One region of the Thauera butanivorans genome, then DNA from elsewhere that is predicted to be linked to it. Evidence: riboswitches for the same ligand, from Rfam matches in the RefSeq annotation. Region 1 holds a riboswitch; each other region holds the start of a gene.
The links. A riboswitch is a leader RNA that binds a small molecule or an ion and turns the genes downstream of it on or off. The one in region 1 is predicted to bind cobalamin.
Positions count from the first base shown of each region.

Region 1 (4,206 bases):
GGCGCTCGTCGCCGGTGTTCTTGCGCAGTTCGAGGAATTCCTCGATGTCGAGGTGCCAGGTTTCCAGGTAGGCACACACCGCGCCCTTGCGCTTGCCGCCCTGGTTGACCGCCACTGCGGTGTCGTTGACCACCTTCAGGAAGGGGATCACGCCCTGGCTCTGGCCGTTGGTGCCCTTGATGCGGCTGCCCAGCGCGCGCACCGGCGTCCAGTCGTTGCCCAGGCCGCCGGCGAACTTCTGCAGCATGGCGTTTTCCTTGATCGACTGGTAGATGCCCTCCAGGCTGTCGGCGACCGTCGTCAGGTAGCACGACGACAGCTGCGAATGGCGGGTGCCGCTGTTGAACAGCGTCGGCGTGCTGCTCATGAAGTCGAAGGAGGACAGCAGCAGGTAGAACTCGATCGCGCGCGCCTCGCGGTCGATCTCGTTCAGCGCCAGGCCCATCGCCACGCGCATGAAGAAGGTCTGCGGCAGTTCGATGCGGCGGCCTTCCACGTGCAGGAAGTAGCGGTCGTACAGCGTCTGCAGGCCGAGGTAGTCGAATTGCAGGTCGCGCTCGGGTTTCAGTGCCGCCGCCAGCCGGCTCAGGTCGAAGTCGGCCAGCCGCGGGTCGAGCAGCTCGGCATCGATGCCGAGCTGGATTGCTTGCGTGAAATGACTGACGTATCCGCCTGAAGGGGCGGCCATGTCGGCCTGCGAGGCTTCGTGGCCCAGTACCTCGACGCGCACCGCGGACAGCAGCAGGCGCGCGGCGACGTGGCTGTAGCCGGGCTCGCGTTCGATCAGCGTGCGTGCCGCCAGCACCAGCGACTGGCGCACGGCGGCGACCGGCACGCCGTCGTAGAGGTTGTGCAGCGCATGTTCGAGCACGGTGTCGGCGGACACGTCGGCCAGCCCTTCGCAGGCTTCGCGGCAGGTCGCGAGCAGCGCGGCGCGGTCGAGCGGCCGGCGCTGCCCGCCATCGACGACGTGCAGCACCGGCGCGTCGCCTGCGGCGTCCATGCCGGCGGCCTTCTGCGCGGCGCGTTCGGCGGCGCGGCGTTCGCGGTAGAGCACGTAGGCGCGGGCGACGTCGTGCTCGCCCGAACGCATCAGCGCCAGTTCGACCTGGTCCTGGATGTCCTCGATGTGCAGCATGCCGCCGTCGGGCAGGCGGCGGGTCAGCGCGCCGACGACGGTTTCGGTCAGGCGGCCGACGAGATCGCGCACGCGCGACGAATCCGCGCCCTGGCGGCCCTCGACGGCGAGGAAAGCCTTGCTCATGGCGACGGCGATCTTGCCCGGGTCGAAGGCCACCACGGCGCCGTTGCGGCGGATGACTTCGAAAGCGGTCAGTTGCGGGTCGATGCGATGGAGGGAGTCGGGGAGTCGGTCCACGGGATGTCCTGTCTGGAAGTGAGTGTGTGGAGGTGTTCAGGCGGCGGCGCGGCTGCGGGAGAGGCTGGCAGGAGCCGGGCTCGGCAGTTGCAGCGCCAGCGGTGCGGCGGGGTTCCCGCCGCTGCGGCGGAAGCCGTGGAGGCCGGCCATGTGCAGCACGGCGGGGCTGATGCTGTAGCACAGGACGCGTGCTGCGCCGCCGCGCTGCGCCATGGCAATGACGTGGCTGAACAAGGCATGGCCCAGGCCCTGGCCGCGGTATGGGCGCGTCACGCTGAGGCCGAAGTCGACGTCGCCATCGTGCATCGCGATATGTGCGAGGGCCACGATGTCGCCGCGGGCGTCGTTCAGGCCGTGGACGTGGTCCCGGACGTAGTCGAGGCGGGCGACGTAGCTGGCCAGTCCTTCGTCGCGGATGCCGTGGCCGAAGCGCAGCATGCGGTCGTCGGTGTCGAGCATCAGCAGGTGGGCGAGGATGCGGGGCGCGTCATCGGGGCCGAAGCGCGTCATCGGGCTCAGCGCAGGAGCGGGGCGAGCGAGGTCTGACATGGCGGAGATCCGGTACGGGCAGGGCGGATCTCCGGCGGCTGGACGCGGCGCATCGCCCGCATGGACACGCCATGCGGTGCTGCCCGGCCGTCAGGAAAGCGAACAAGTGAAATGGTCTGAGCCATGCCTCTTGTCAGGGACACCCCGCCCCAAACTGTTGAAGGTGATGTGCATGGCAGGTCTCCTGACTCACGGGTCGTCGCCTTGCGCCAGCCTTCCCGGAACGTGCTGCTGTTCCAGTGGCGTGAGGGGGCGCAGGACTCGCCGATTACAGTTGCGGGGGCAGTTCCGGGTTTCGCGCGCGGGCGCGGCACCGGATTCCCTTTTCATGCCTGCCGGTGTCGGCAGGCAACCATGAACAGGGGCGCAGATTAGCCCTGGCCCCCCGGGCTGTCAAACTTCCGATCCAGCCCCAGCAGCGGCAGGAGCGTTCCTGCCAGCAGGAGCCCGGAACCGAACAGCAGTGACTGGCGCAATGTCTGTTCATCGGCAATCCAGCCCGCCGCCACCGGGCCAATCGCCTGGCCGACTGAAAACACCACCGTGAAGAGCGTCATGCCCTTGGCGAGCTGCGGCGCGGGGAGTTTCTGGCGTACCAGCACTGCGATGGCCGACGGCGCGATGAACATGCCCAGGCCAAACACCAGGGCGGAAGCCAGCAAGCCGGCCGCATGGGCATTCAGCAGCGGAATCACGGTACCGGCCCAGGTGGCGGTGCAACTGGCCGACAGCGTCAGCGCCGGCGGCCAGTGTTCCAGCGCGCGGCGCCATGCGAAAGGCGACAAGGACACGCCGATGCCCAGCACGAGCCACACCAGCGTGCTCAACTGCCATGAGCCATGCTGGGTGTGCAGCCAGGCCAGGATGAAGGTCATGTAAACGATGTAGCCGGCAGCGAAGGCGAAGTAGCCCAGCAGCGCCATCCGCATGCCCCGCAGCGACAGGGCGCCGCGCGCGGGGGCGTTCGAAACGCGCTGGACCTTCAGCGCCTCTTTCAGCGGCCAGACGGACAGGAGCAGCGCCAGTGCGCCCAGCCACAGCCATGCGGCAGGCCAGCCCTGCGAGCCGGACCATGCCAGCAAGGGATTCACCACCAGGCCCGACAGGCCGATGCCCAGACCGGCGCCGGCAAAGAACACGCCCATGGCGGTTCCCCGGCGGCCATCGGTTTCCGGATATCGCGCTGCTATCAGCGCGGTGCCGCAGGAGAAGACCCAGGCTGCGCCGATGCCTGCCGCCGCGCGAGCCGCGGTCAGGGACGCCAGCGAGCCATGCAGCCCGGTAAGCGGCAATGCCGCCAGCGTGAGCCATAGCCCCCAGGAAAACAGACGCGCCGGGGAGGCGTGCCGCAGCAAAAAGTAGCCGCTTGCCGCACCAAGGATGTAGCCGAGGGCATTGGCGGTGTTCAGCCAGCCTGCCTGGGCGTAGGTCCAGGCCAGGTCCTCCCGCATGGCGGGCAGCAGCAGGGCATAGGAGAAGCGGGCCAGCCCGTTGCCCACGGCGATCGCCAGGCCCAGGCCGAACGCCGGCCATAGCGATGCTGCATTCGGCATTGCCGTTGTGGTGCATTTGGGCGAGTGTCGCATGTCACATTCCCGTCCTGTCGTGATCGAGGGCCGCCCTGCAGCGGGCGTGGCGCTGCCCAATCTAGAAGGTTTCGAGCGGATGTCCAATTGTCTAAAATGACAATGAAAAATCCATTTTGGACAAACCATGCCGGACTTTGTCATTGCCGTGCCCGAGGGGGCGCTCGCTGCCAGCGTCGGCGCGACCCTGGATGTGTTGAGCATTGCGGGCCGCAGTGCCGCGGCACGAGGCCGCAAGCCCATGGAATGGCGGGTGGTGTCCACCCGCCGGCAGATTCCGCTGTCGGGCGGCATGACGCTCGCTGCCGAACGCCTGGACCGGGTGGCCATCCAGCCGCATGCCGTCGTGGTGATTCCTGGAATCGGCCTGGACCACCCGAAGCTGGATTCGGGGGGCAATATCCGCGACCGCTATCGCGAAGACAGGCTGCGCCAGCGCATGAACATGCCGGACATGGCTGCGTTTGCCGCCATGGCGGCCGAGCACGGTGCCCATGGCGGCAAGGTCGCGGCGTCGTGCTCTGGCGTTTTCGTGCTGGGAATGGCCGGTCTGCTCGATGGACGGACCGCAACCACGCACTGGCAGCTCGGGGATTTCCTCCAGCGTTGTTTTCCCCTGGCCCGGCTGGATGTGAATCGCATGCTGGTGGATGAGCGCGGCGTCATCAGCGCCGGCGCGGCCATGGCGCAAAT
Region 1 is NZ_CP183038.1:996,499-1,000,704, forward strand. Features, by position in the region: gene ACNQFN_RS04765 (ribonucleoside-diphosphate reductase subunit alpha) at 1-1,378, opposite strand, end outside; gene ACNQFN_RS04770 (GNAT family N-acetyltransferase) at 1,415-1,927, opposite strand; cobalamin riboswitch at 2,084-2,299, opposite strand; gene ACNQFN_RS04775 (YbfB/YjiJ family MFS transporter) at 2,299-3,657, opposite strand; gene ACNQFN_RS04780 (GlxA family transcriptional regulator) at 3,641-4,206, shown strand, end outside.

Region 2 (4,206 bases), 350 kb from region 1:
CTGCCGAGCCGGCCGTTGCCGAGGCATCGCAGGCAGCCGAAACCTCCGCTGTGGCTGAAGTCGCTGCTGCGCCCGAACTGAAGCCTGCTGCTGCACCGAAGCGGCGTTCCCGCACCAGCGCTTCCGCTACCCCGAAAACAGCGACGCTTCCTGCAGCCGAGGAGGGTGCCCGCCCGGCGCCGGCCAAGGCCACCCGCGCCGGCGCCAGCGTGCTCGACGACATCTGGCAGAAGGCGGTCGACCAGGAGGCCGCGGCGATCAAGTTGGCTGCCGAAGAGGCTGCGGCCACCAAGGCGCGCAAGACTGCCGCCGGCAAGGGTGGCAAGGCGGAGAAGAAGGAGAAGGCCGGCAAGAAGGACAAGGATGCTGCGGACAAGGGCAAGAAAGCCAAGACCGTGAAGGCGAAGACCAAGGCCGGCAAGGCCAAATCGACCGAGAAGGCAGAGAAGAAGGCGAAGAAGACCGGCAAGAAGGACAAGGCGGAAAAGGCCGGAAAAGCGAAATCGGCCAAGCCAGCGAAGACCGCCAAAGCCGCGGTTGCTGCCGAGCCGGTAGAATCGCGCGCCTCGAAACCGGCCGCGCGTTCTGGCGGCAAGACCTCCGCGAAGGAAAAACGCCGTGCCTAAGACGACCGCAAACACGAACACCAGCGCCGCCAGCCGGCTGATCTACGGTTTCCATGCCGTGTCCGCCAAGCTGCGGCATGCGCCGGACTCGGTGCTGGAAGTCCATCTGTCGGCCGACCGCAAGGACGCGCGGGTGAAGAAGTTCGTCGCCCAGGCCGAGGCGTCCGGCGTCCGCATGCTGTATTGCGAAGGCGACAAGCTCGATGCCATGGTCGGCACCCGCCGGCACCAGGGCGTGGTGGCGAAGGTCGATGCGACGCGGCGCGACATCAAGCTCGCCGACGTGCTCGACAGCCTGGAGGAGAACGCGCTGATCCTGGTGCTGGACGGCGTGCAGGACCCGCACAACCTCGGCGCCTGCCTGCGCGTCGCCGATGCGGCCGGCGCGCACGCGGTGGTCGCGCCCAGGGACCGCGCCGTCGGCCTCAACGCCACCGCGGTCAAGGTCGCCAGCGGTGCGGCCGACACCGTGCCCTACATCACCGTCACCAATCTGGCGCGCGCGCTGCGCGAGATGCAGGAGGCCGGCGTGTGGGTGGTCGGTGCCGCCGGCGAGGCGGAGAAGTCGCTGTACGACATCGACCAGAAAGGACCCGTGGCCTGGGTGCTGGGCGCCGAGGGCGACGGCTTGCGCCGCCTGACGCGCGAGACCTGCGACGAACTGGCGCGCATTCCGATGCACGGCAGCGTCGACAGCCTGAACGTGTCGGTGGCGAGCGGCATCTGCCTGTTCGAGGCGCGCCGCCAGCGCGGATGAGCGGTGGCGGCCGAGGGAGTCTGCGCTGCGGGAAGGTGGAACGGGCTGCGCGGAGCCGAGGGCGAAACTCATCACCCCCGGCGTGTGCCGCCGTCGATGGGTTTCGCCACCTTCCACATCCGGCTCGCCGAGCGGTGGCGGCGTACCTTGCCGGCCGCAGCTTGCCAGCCGCAGCGCGATTCAATACGCTTCACGTCTTTCGAGCTTCGGGGTGCCCGCGCCTGCGCGGGAGAATCGGGAAAGCGGTGCAAATCCGCTGCGTGCCCAGCGCCGTGAAGGGGACTGTCCGGGCAAGGTTTGCCCAGCCACTGGCCTGCAAGGGCCGGGAAGGCGCCCGGACGGGATGATCCTCAGCCGGAAGACCGGCCCCGAAGCGTCCAAGCAGCCGTCTGGTCGGCGGCTGCCCACTGCTTCACGCCAAGGGGACGACTCCGTGAGCAGCCATGCACAAACCATCCAGACCGATTCATCCTTCAGCGTCGCCGAGCGCGCCGCCGTTTACCGCGCGATCCATACCCGGCGCGACGTGCGCGGGCAGTTCCTGCCCGATCCCATTGCCGACGAGGTACTGGCGCGCGTCCTGATCGCCGCCCACCACGCGCCCTCGGTCGGCTTCATGCAGCCCTGGGACTTCGTCATCGTGCGTTCGCGCGAGGTGCGCGAGCGGATCCACCGCGATTTCCTCGCCGCCCATGCCGAAGCCGAACAGATGTTCGAGACCGGCAAGCGGGGCACGTATCGCAAGCTGAAGCTCGAGGGCATCCTGGAAGCGCCGCTCAACCTCTGCATCACCTGCGATCGCAGCCGCAACGGCCCGGTGGTGGTCGGCCGCACCCACATGCCGGAGATGGACATCTACAGCGCGGTCTGCGCGGTGCAGAACCTGTGGCTGGCGGCGCGTGCCGAAGGGCTGGGCGTGGGCTGGGTCAGCATCCTGCACCCGCAGGCGCTGCGCGAGACGCTCGGCATTCCCGACGGGATCGTGCCGATCGCCTACCTCTGCATCGGCCATGTCAGCCATTTCCATGAGCGCCCGGAGCTGGAATCGGCCGGCTGGCTCAAGCGCATGCCGCTGACCGAGCTGCTGCACTTCGATCGCTGGCAGGGCGAGGCGGACGAAGCGGGCGAGCGTTTCGCCGACGCCGTCTCCCGCGCCATGCCGACATAGCCGGGCCACCATTCCGCTTCTTCGGCCTTCGCGCAGCCGCCGCCCGGTATGGCGTGCACAGGCTTGCACGGCAATTGCTTGTCGTTGTCGCCATGGCCATTCCGGCTGCGGCGACGGCAACGAGGATTGCGGAGAGAGGATGAAGACGGCGCTCGCATTTCTGCTCGCAGCGCGCCGCTGCGAAATCGACGATCTCGAACGGCTTGCGCTCAGCTGCGAACTGGTGCAGGCGGTCAGTGAACTCGTCCACCAGCTCCAGCGGGAACGCGGCGCTTCCAACGTCTTTCTCGGCTCGGAAGGCGCCCGTTTCGGCCCCCAGCGCGAAGCGCAACTGCTTGCCAGCCGGGCTGCGGAGGCCGGGGTCCGGAGTTGGCTCAAGCGCCCGGAACTGGGCGGCGAGAAGTCGGGCGGCGCGGTGCATGGCGGTGCGCGCCTGCTGACGCGCATCGCGCTTGCACTGCATGCGCTGGATGGCTTGCCCGGGCTGCGCGGCGACATCGCCGCCCGGCGCTGCCGGCCCGATGCGTCGACCGCGCGCTACGGCGAGATCATCGCGGCCTTGCTCGCGCTGGTGTTCGAGGCCGCCGACGTGGCGGTCGATCCCGGGGTTTCGCGGCTGCTGGTGGCGCTGTTCAACCTGATGCAGGGCAAGGAGTTCGCCGGCCAGGAGCGCGCCCTGGGCGCGGCGCTGTTCGCTGCGGGCCATCCGGCGCCCGAGCGCGTGCAGGCCATCCTGCACCTGATCGATGCGCAGGCGCAGTGCTTTCGGCGCTTCGAAGGTTTCTGCGGCGACGAGGTGCTGCGTCAGTGGCGGGCGCTGCAGTCCGTCATGCCGCTGGCCGAACACGAGCGCCTGCGCCGGATGCTGCTGGCGTCGACGCTGGGTTCGGCGCTCGATCCCGCGCTGGCCGAGGCCTGGTTCGACTGCTGCTCGCAGCGCCTCGACCAGATGCACGAAGCCGAAGTGGCGCTCGCCCGCGGGTTGGGCGAATCCTGTGCGCGGCGGATCGCCTCGGCACGGACCGAGGCGCAGGACCAGGCTGCTTTGCTGGAGGCCTTGTCCACCGCAGCGGAGATCCGGGCGCCGCTCGACATGCTGATCGGTACCGAGATGGCCGGGGAGGGCGCGCCGGCAGAGCCTGCCCAGGGCGATGGGCCCTTCGGTCCGCAACTGCGGCGTTCGATCGTCGATCTGCTCCATGCCCAGTCGCAGCGCCTGCAGGCGATGAGCGACGAACTCGACGCGGCGCGTGCGGCGCTGGACGAGCGCAAGCTGATCGAGCGCGCGAAAGGCCTGCTGATGGCCTGCCGCGGCTTGTCCGAGGACGAGGCCTATCGCCTGCTGCGCCAGACCGCGATGAGCCAGGGGCGGCGCCTGGCCGAGGTCGCCGCGGCGACGCTGGCGCTGGCTCCGGTGCTGGGCAGGCACTAGGCGGGACGGCGCACCAGGGATGTGCAGGCAACTGTCGATGCTGCACTGCAGCAGTGCATCCGGCCTCGCCGCGTCGCCATGCAGCCAGCTGGCAAACCGATGAAATGCAAGGGAAACGAATCGATCCTGAAAACTGGCACGCTTGCTGCATAGGCTAGGGCAAGACTGGGCCAACGGCGGCCCTGCATTCGATCTTCCGACTCGAACACAGGACAACGGCGTC
Region 2 is NZ_CP183038.1:1,342,196-1,346,401, forward strand. Features, by position in the region: gene rnr (ribonuclease R) at 1-626, shown strand, start outside; gene rlmB (23S rRNA (guanosine(2251)-2'-O)-methyltransferase RlmB) at 619-1,383, shown strand; cobalamin riboswitch at 1,576-1,769, shown strand; gene bluB (5,6-dimethylbenzimidazole synthase) at 1,817-2,551, shown strand; gene ACNQFN_RS06505 (nitrate- and nitrite sensing domain-containing protein) at 2,691-3,983, shown strand.
Region 2: linked by a shared signal. The riboswitch ahead of bluB (5,6-dimethylbenzimidazole synthase) and the one ahead of ACNQFN_RS04770 (GNAT family N-acetyltransferase) in region 1 are both predicted to bind cobalamin.

Region 3 (4,206 bases), 1.4 Mb from region 1:
TGCCTTCCGGGATACGCCTTCACGCTGCTGTGCACAAAAAGCTCGCATCAAGCCCGCATAGTCTCTATAGTGCCGGCTCGCCGCGGCTTGACCGATCGACCGCGGCGGCTCCTGCAACGATCCGGCCGGCGCCCGCCCCGGATCTCTCTCCCGCCAGCCCGGATTGGTGTCGCCACGCATGCGCGACGGACTGGCGCCGGAAACCATCGAATGAATTCCGAAGTCGTCACTTTCGCCAGCCTCGGGCTGGCCGAACCCATCCTGCGCGCCATCGGCGAAGCCGGCTATACCTCGCCGACGCCGATCCAGGCCCAGGCCATTCCGCAAGTGCTCGCCGGCGGCGACCTGCTCGCCGCCGCCCAGACCGGCACCGGCAAGACCGCCGGCTTCACGCTGCCGCTGTTGCACATCCTGTCGCAGACCCACGCCCACCCGCATCCGCCCGGCCGCCCACGCTGCCTGATCCTGACGCCGACGCGCGAACTCGCCGCGCAGGTCGAGGAATCGGTCAAGACCTACGGCAAGCACCTGCCACTGGCTTCGCTGGTGATGTTCGGCGGCGTCAACATCAACCCGCAGATCGGCGCGCTCAAAAAGCGCGTGGACATCCTGGTCGCCACGCCCGGCCGCCTGCTCGACCACGTCGGGCAGAAAACCGTGGACCTGTCCGGCGTCGAGATCCTGGTGCTGGACGAAGCCGACCGCATGCTCGACATGGGCTTCATCCGCGACATCCGCAAGGTGCTTGCGCTGCTGCCGAAGAAGCGCCAGAACCTGCTGTTCTCGGCCACCTTCTCGGACGAGATCCGCCAGTTGGCCCACGGCCTGCTGCACGATCCGGCCACGGTCGAAGTCGCGCCGCGCAACACCACCGCCGAACGCGTCGACCAGGCGGTCTACATGATCGGCCAGAAGCAGAAGCGCGAACTGCTCGCCCACCTGATCAAGGAAAAGCAGTGGTTCCAGGCGCTGGTGTTCACCCGCACCAAGCACGGCGCCAACAAGCTCGCCGAATACCTCAGCAAGCACGGCATCGCCGCCGCCGCGATCCACGGCAACAAGAGCCAGGCGGCGCGCACGCGGGCGCTGGCGCAGTTCAAGGACGGCTCGCTGCCGGTGCTGGTGGCAACCGACATCGCCGCGCGCGGCCTCGACATCGACCAGTTGCCGCAGGTGGTCAACTTCGAACTGCCCAACGTGCCGGAAGACTATGTGCACCGCATCGGCCGCACCGGCCGCGCCGGCGCCGCCGGCAATGCCATCTCGCTGGTCGACGATGAAGAGATCAAGCTGCTAAGCGCGATCGAGCGCCTGATCAAGCGTCGCATCGACCGTGCCGTGGCCGAGGACTTCGTGCCCAGCGCCGGCGCCGAGGCCGCGCACGACGCCGACCACCAGCGCGAACCGCTGCAGCGCCGCGGCGGCCGCTCGGGCCAGGCCCGCAACGGCACCCCGTCCGGTGCGCCACGAGGCGATCGTGCCACCCCCGGCAACCGTGGCGCCGGCCAGGGCAAGCCGGGTGCCCGCCCGCAGCCGCGCCGCGGCGAGGCGGACGGCAACCGCGCACCGCGCAGCGCCGAGCCACGCGAAATCAACGGCAACCGCATGCAGCCGTCGCGCCCCGAAGTGGACGGCAACCGCATTTCCCACGCATCCCGCCGTGGCGACGTCGATGGCAACCGCGCTGTCGACAACCGCCGCGCGGACGTCGATGGCAATCGCGCCCGCCCCGGCCGCAATCGCCCCGCCGCGCCGCGTGCCGCGCTGTTCTCCGCCAAGCCGGGCAGCGGCAACCGCTGAGCACGAGCCACCGGGGCTGCGCGCTCGATCGCGCCCCCGGCCCGCGCGCGGCGGGCGCCGGCTTGCCAAACCCTGTCCCCTCACTTAAGCTTCGCGCGCATTCGATCCAGGTGCCCTGTGCCGCCGCCGTGCGCCCAGGGTGAAACGGGAAGTCCGGTGACGCCGCCTCCAGCGGCCATTCCGGCGCAGCCCCCGCTGCTGTAGTCCTGACGGATTCCGCCCCCCTGCCACTGGGCTTCGCCCGGGAAGGCTGCGGACATCCGGACGAAGGAGAGCCAGAAGACCGGCCTGGTCGATTGAAGGTCACTGCCCCGGGGTGCGGGCGATCACCGTCTGGCCTGGCCGTCCCGGCCCCAGCCTTCCGCTGTCCGTCCCTACCCCATGCAGGCCGATCGTCGCCGCACCCGCGCAGCCGCAGCCATGGACCAGGACACCCAGCACCACCACATCCCTTCTTCCCACGCCTCCAGGGCCGGCACGGTGCAAGCGCCCGGCATTGGCGCCTGAGATGGCCGTGCGCCTGCTCGCTGCGCTGCTGGCCCTGCTGTCCGGCTCCGTCGCCTTCGCTGCAGCCGGCGCGGCGCTGCCGCGCGTGATGTCGACCAACCTGTGCGCCGACATGCTGGTGCTCGGCCTGGCCGAACCGGCGCAGATCGTCTCGGTGTCGCGCAAGAGCCAGGACCCGCGCCGCACCGCGATGTACGAACAGGCCCGCCGCCATCCCGCCAACGACGGCAGCGCCGAGGAAGTGCTGGCCTTGCGCCCCGACGTCGTGCTCGCGTCGCGGCGCTGGCAGGCGCGCCACCAGGCCGCGCTGTTCGAACGCCACGGCATCGGGATCGTCACCGTGCCCTACCCGACCGACTGGAACGGCATCTTCGCCAGCACCCGGCACATCGCCGGCCGGCTCGGCCGCGCCGCCGCCGGCGAGGCGCTGGTGGCCGACGTGCAGGCCCGCATCGCCCACCTGCAGGCAAGCACGCATCCGGCCCGCGCGCTCTACCTGCGCCCCAACGGCGGCAGCGCCGGCGCCGGCACCTATGTCGACGCGGTGTTCCAGGCCGCCGGCGTGCGCAATCACGCCACCGAGTCCGGCCGCCGCGGCTGGGGCCGGGTCGCGCTGGAGGACGTGGTCGCCGACCCGCCCGACGTCTTCGTCGTCAGCAGCATGCTCAACGACACCACCTATGCCCGCTCCGGCTTCGCCCGCCATCCGCAGATGCGGACGCTGCTCGCCGAACGGCCGGTGGTGCGCATGGACGGCAACGACTGGGGCTGCAGCAACTGGCAGTTGATCGAGGCCGCCGAAGACATCGCCGCACAATTGGCCCGCCTAAGTCCGCCGGTCCCGATGTCCCGCAGCCGGGCATCTCTAAGCCGGGCGCCCCTCTCCCCTGTCGGAGCCGGGGGTGCAGAAGAAGCGGCAAGCGCCAGGCAGCAAATCACCGCCTCACCGGCACGGGTGCCGCAATGACGGCCGGCCAAGCCACATCCCGGCCCCCGCTGCCACGCACCAGCCAAGTCGCGCTGCCGCTCAATGGCCTGCTCGCGCTGGCCCTGCTCATGCTCGCGCTGGTCTCGCTCGGCATCGGCCCGGTGCAGCTGGCGCTCGCCGACGTCGCCGCCGCACTGCTGCCGGTCGGCGATGGCGCATCCGAAGCGCTGGCCCGCCAGCATGCCATCGTCGCCGAGATCCGCCTGCCGCGCGTGCTGCTGGCGATCCTGGTCGGCGCTTCGCTCGGCATGTCGGGCGCGGCGCTGCAGGGCCTGCTGCGCAATCCGCTCGCCGAGCCGGGTCTGCTCGGCATCAGCTCCAGCGCCAGTCTGGGCGCGGTGCTGTGCCTGTACTTCGGCCTCGCCCAGCTGACGCCCTGGCTGCTGCCGGCGGCGGCGATGGGCTGCGCCGCGCTGGCGACGCTGGTACTGTACCGCATCGCCCGCCGCGGCACCGGCAACCTGACCCTGATCCTGGCCGGTGTGGCGCTGTCCTCGCTGGCCGGCGCCTTGACTTCGCTGGCCATCAACCTCGCCCCCAACCCGACCGACGTCCAGGACATCGTGCTGTGGCTGCTCGGCTCGCTGGCCGACCGCAGCTTCGACGACATCCGCCTGTGCCTGCCTTTCGTGCTCGCCGGCCTGGCGCTGCTGGCCACCTGCGGACGCGACCTCGACGCGCTGTCGGTGGGCGAGGACGAGGCCGCCAGCATGGGCGTCAATCTCGCCCGCCTGCGCGCGCAGGTCGTCGTCGGCACCGCGCTGTGCGTCGGCGCCAGCGTTGCCGTGACCGGCGCGATCGGCTTCGTCGGCCTGGTCGTGCCGCACATGCTGCGCCGCGCGGTGGGCTACCACCCGGCGCGCCTGCTGGTGTCGAGCGCACTCGGCGGCGCGGTGCTGCTGCTGGCCGCC
Region 3 is NZ_CP183038.1:4,256,753-4,260,958, forward strand. Features, by position in the region: gene ACNQFN_RS20605 (DEAD/DEAH box helicase) at 211-1,800, shown strand; cobalamin riboswitch at 1,892-2,107, shown strand; gene ACNQFN_RS20610 (ABC transporter substrate-binding protein) at 2,309-3,274, shown strand; gene ACNQFN_RS20615 (FecCD family ABC transporter permease) at 3,271-4,206, shown strand, end outside.
Region 3: linked by a shared signal. The riboswitch ahead of ACNQFN_RS20610 (ABC transporter substrate-binding protein) and the one ahead of ACNQFN_RS04770 (GNAT family N-acetyltransferase) in region 1 are both predicted to bind cobalamin.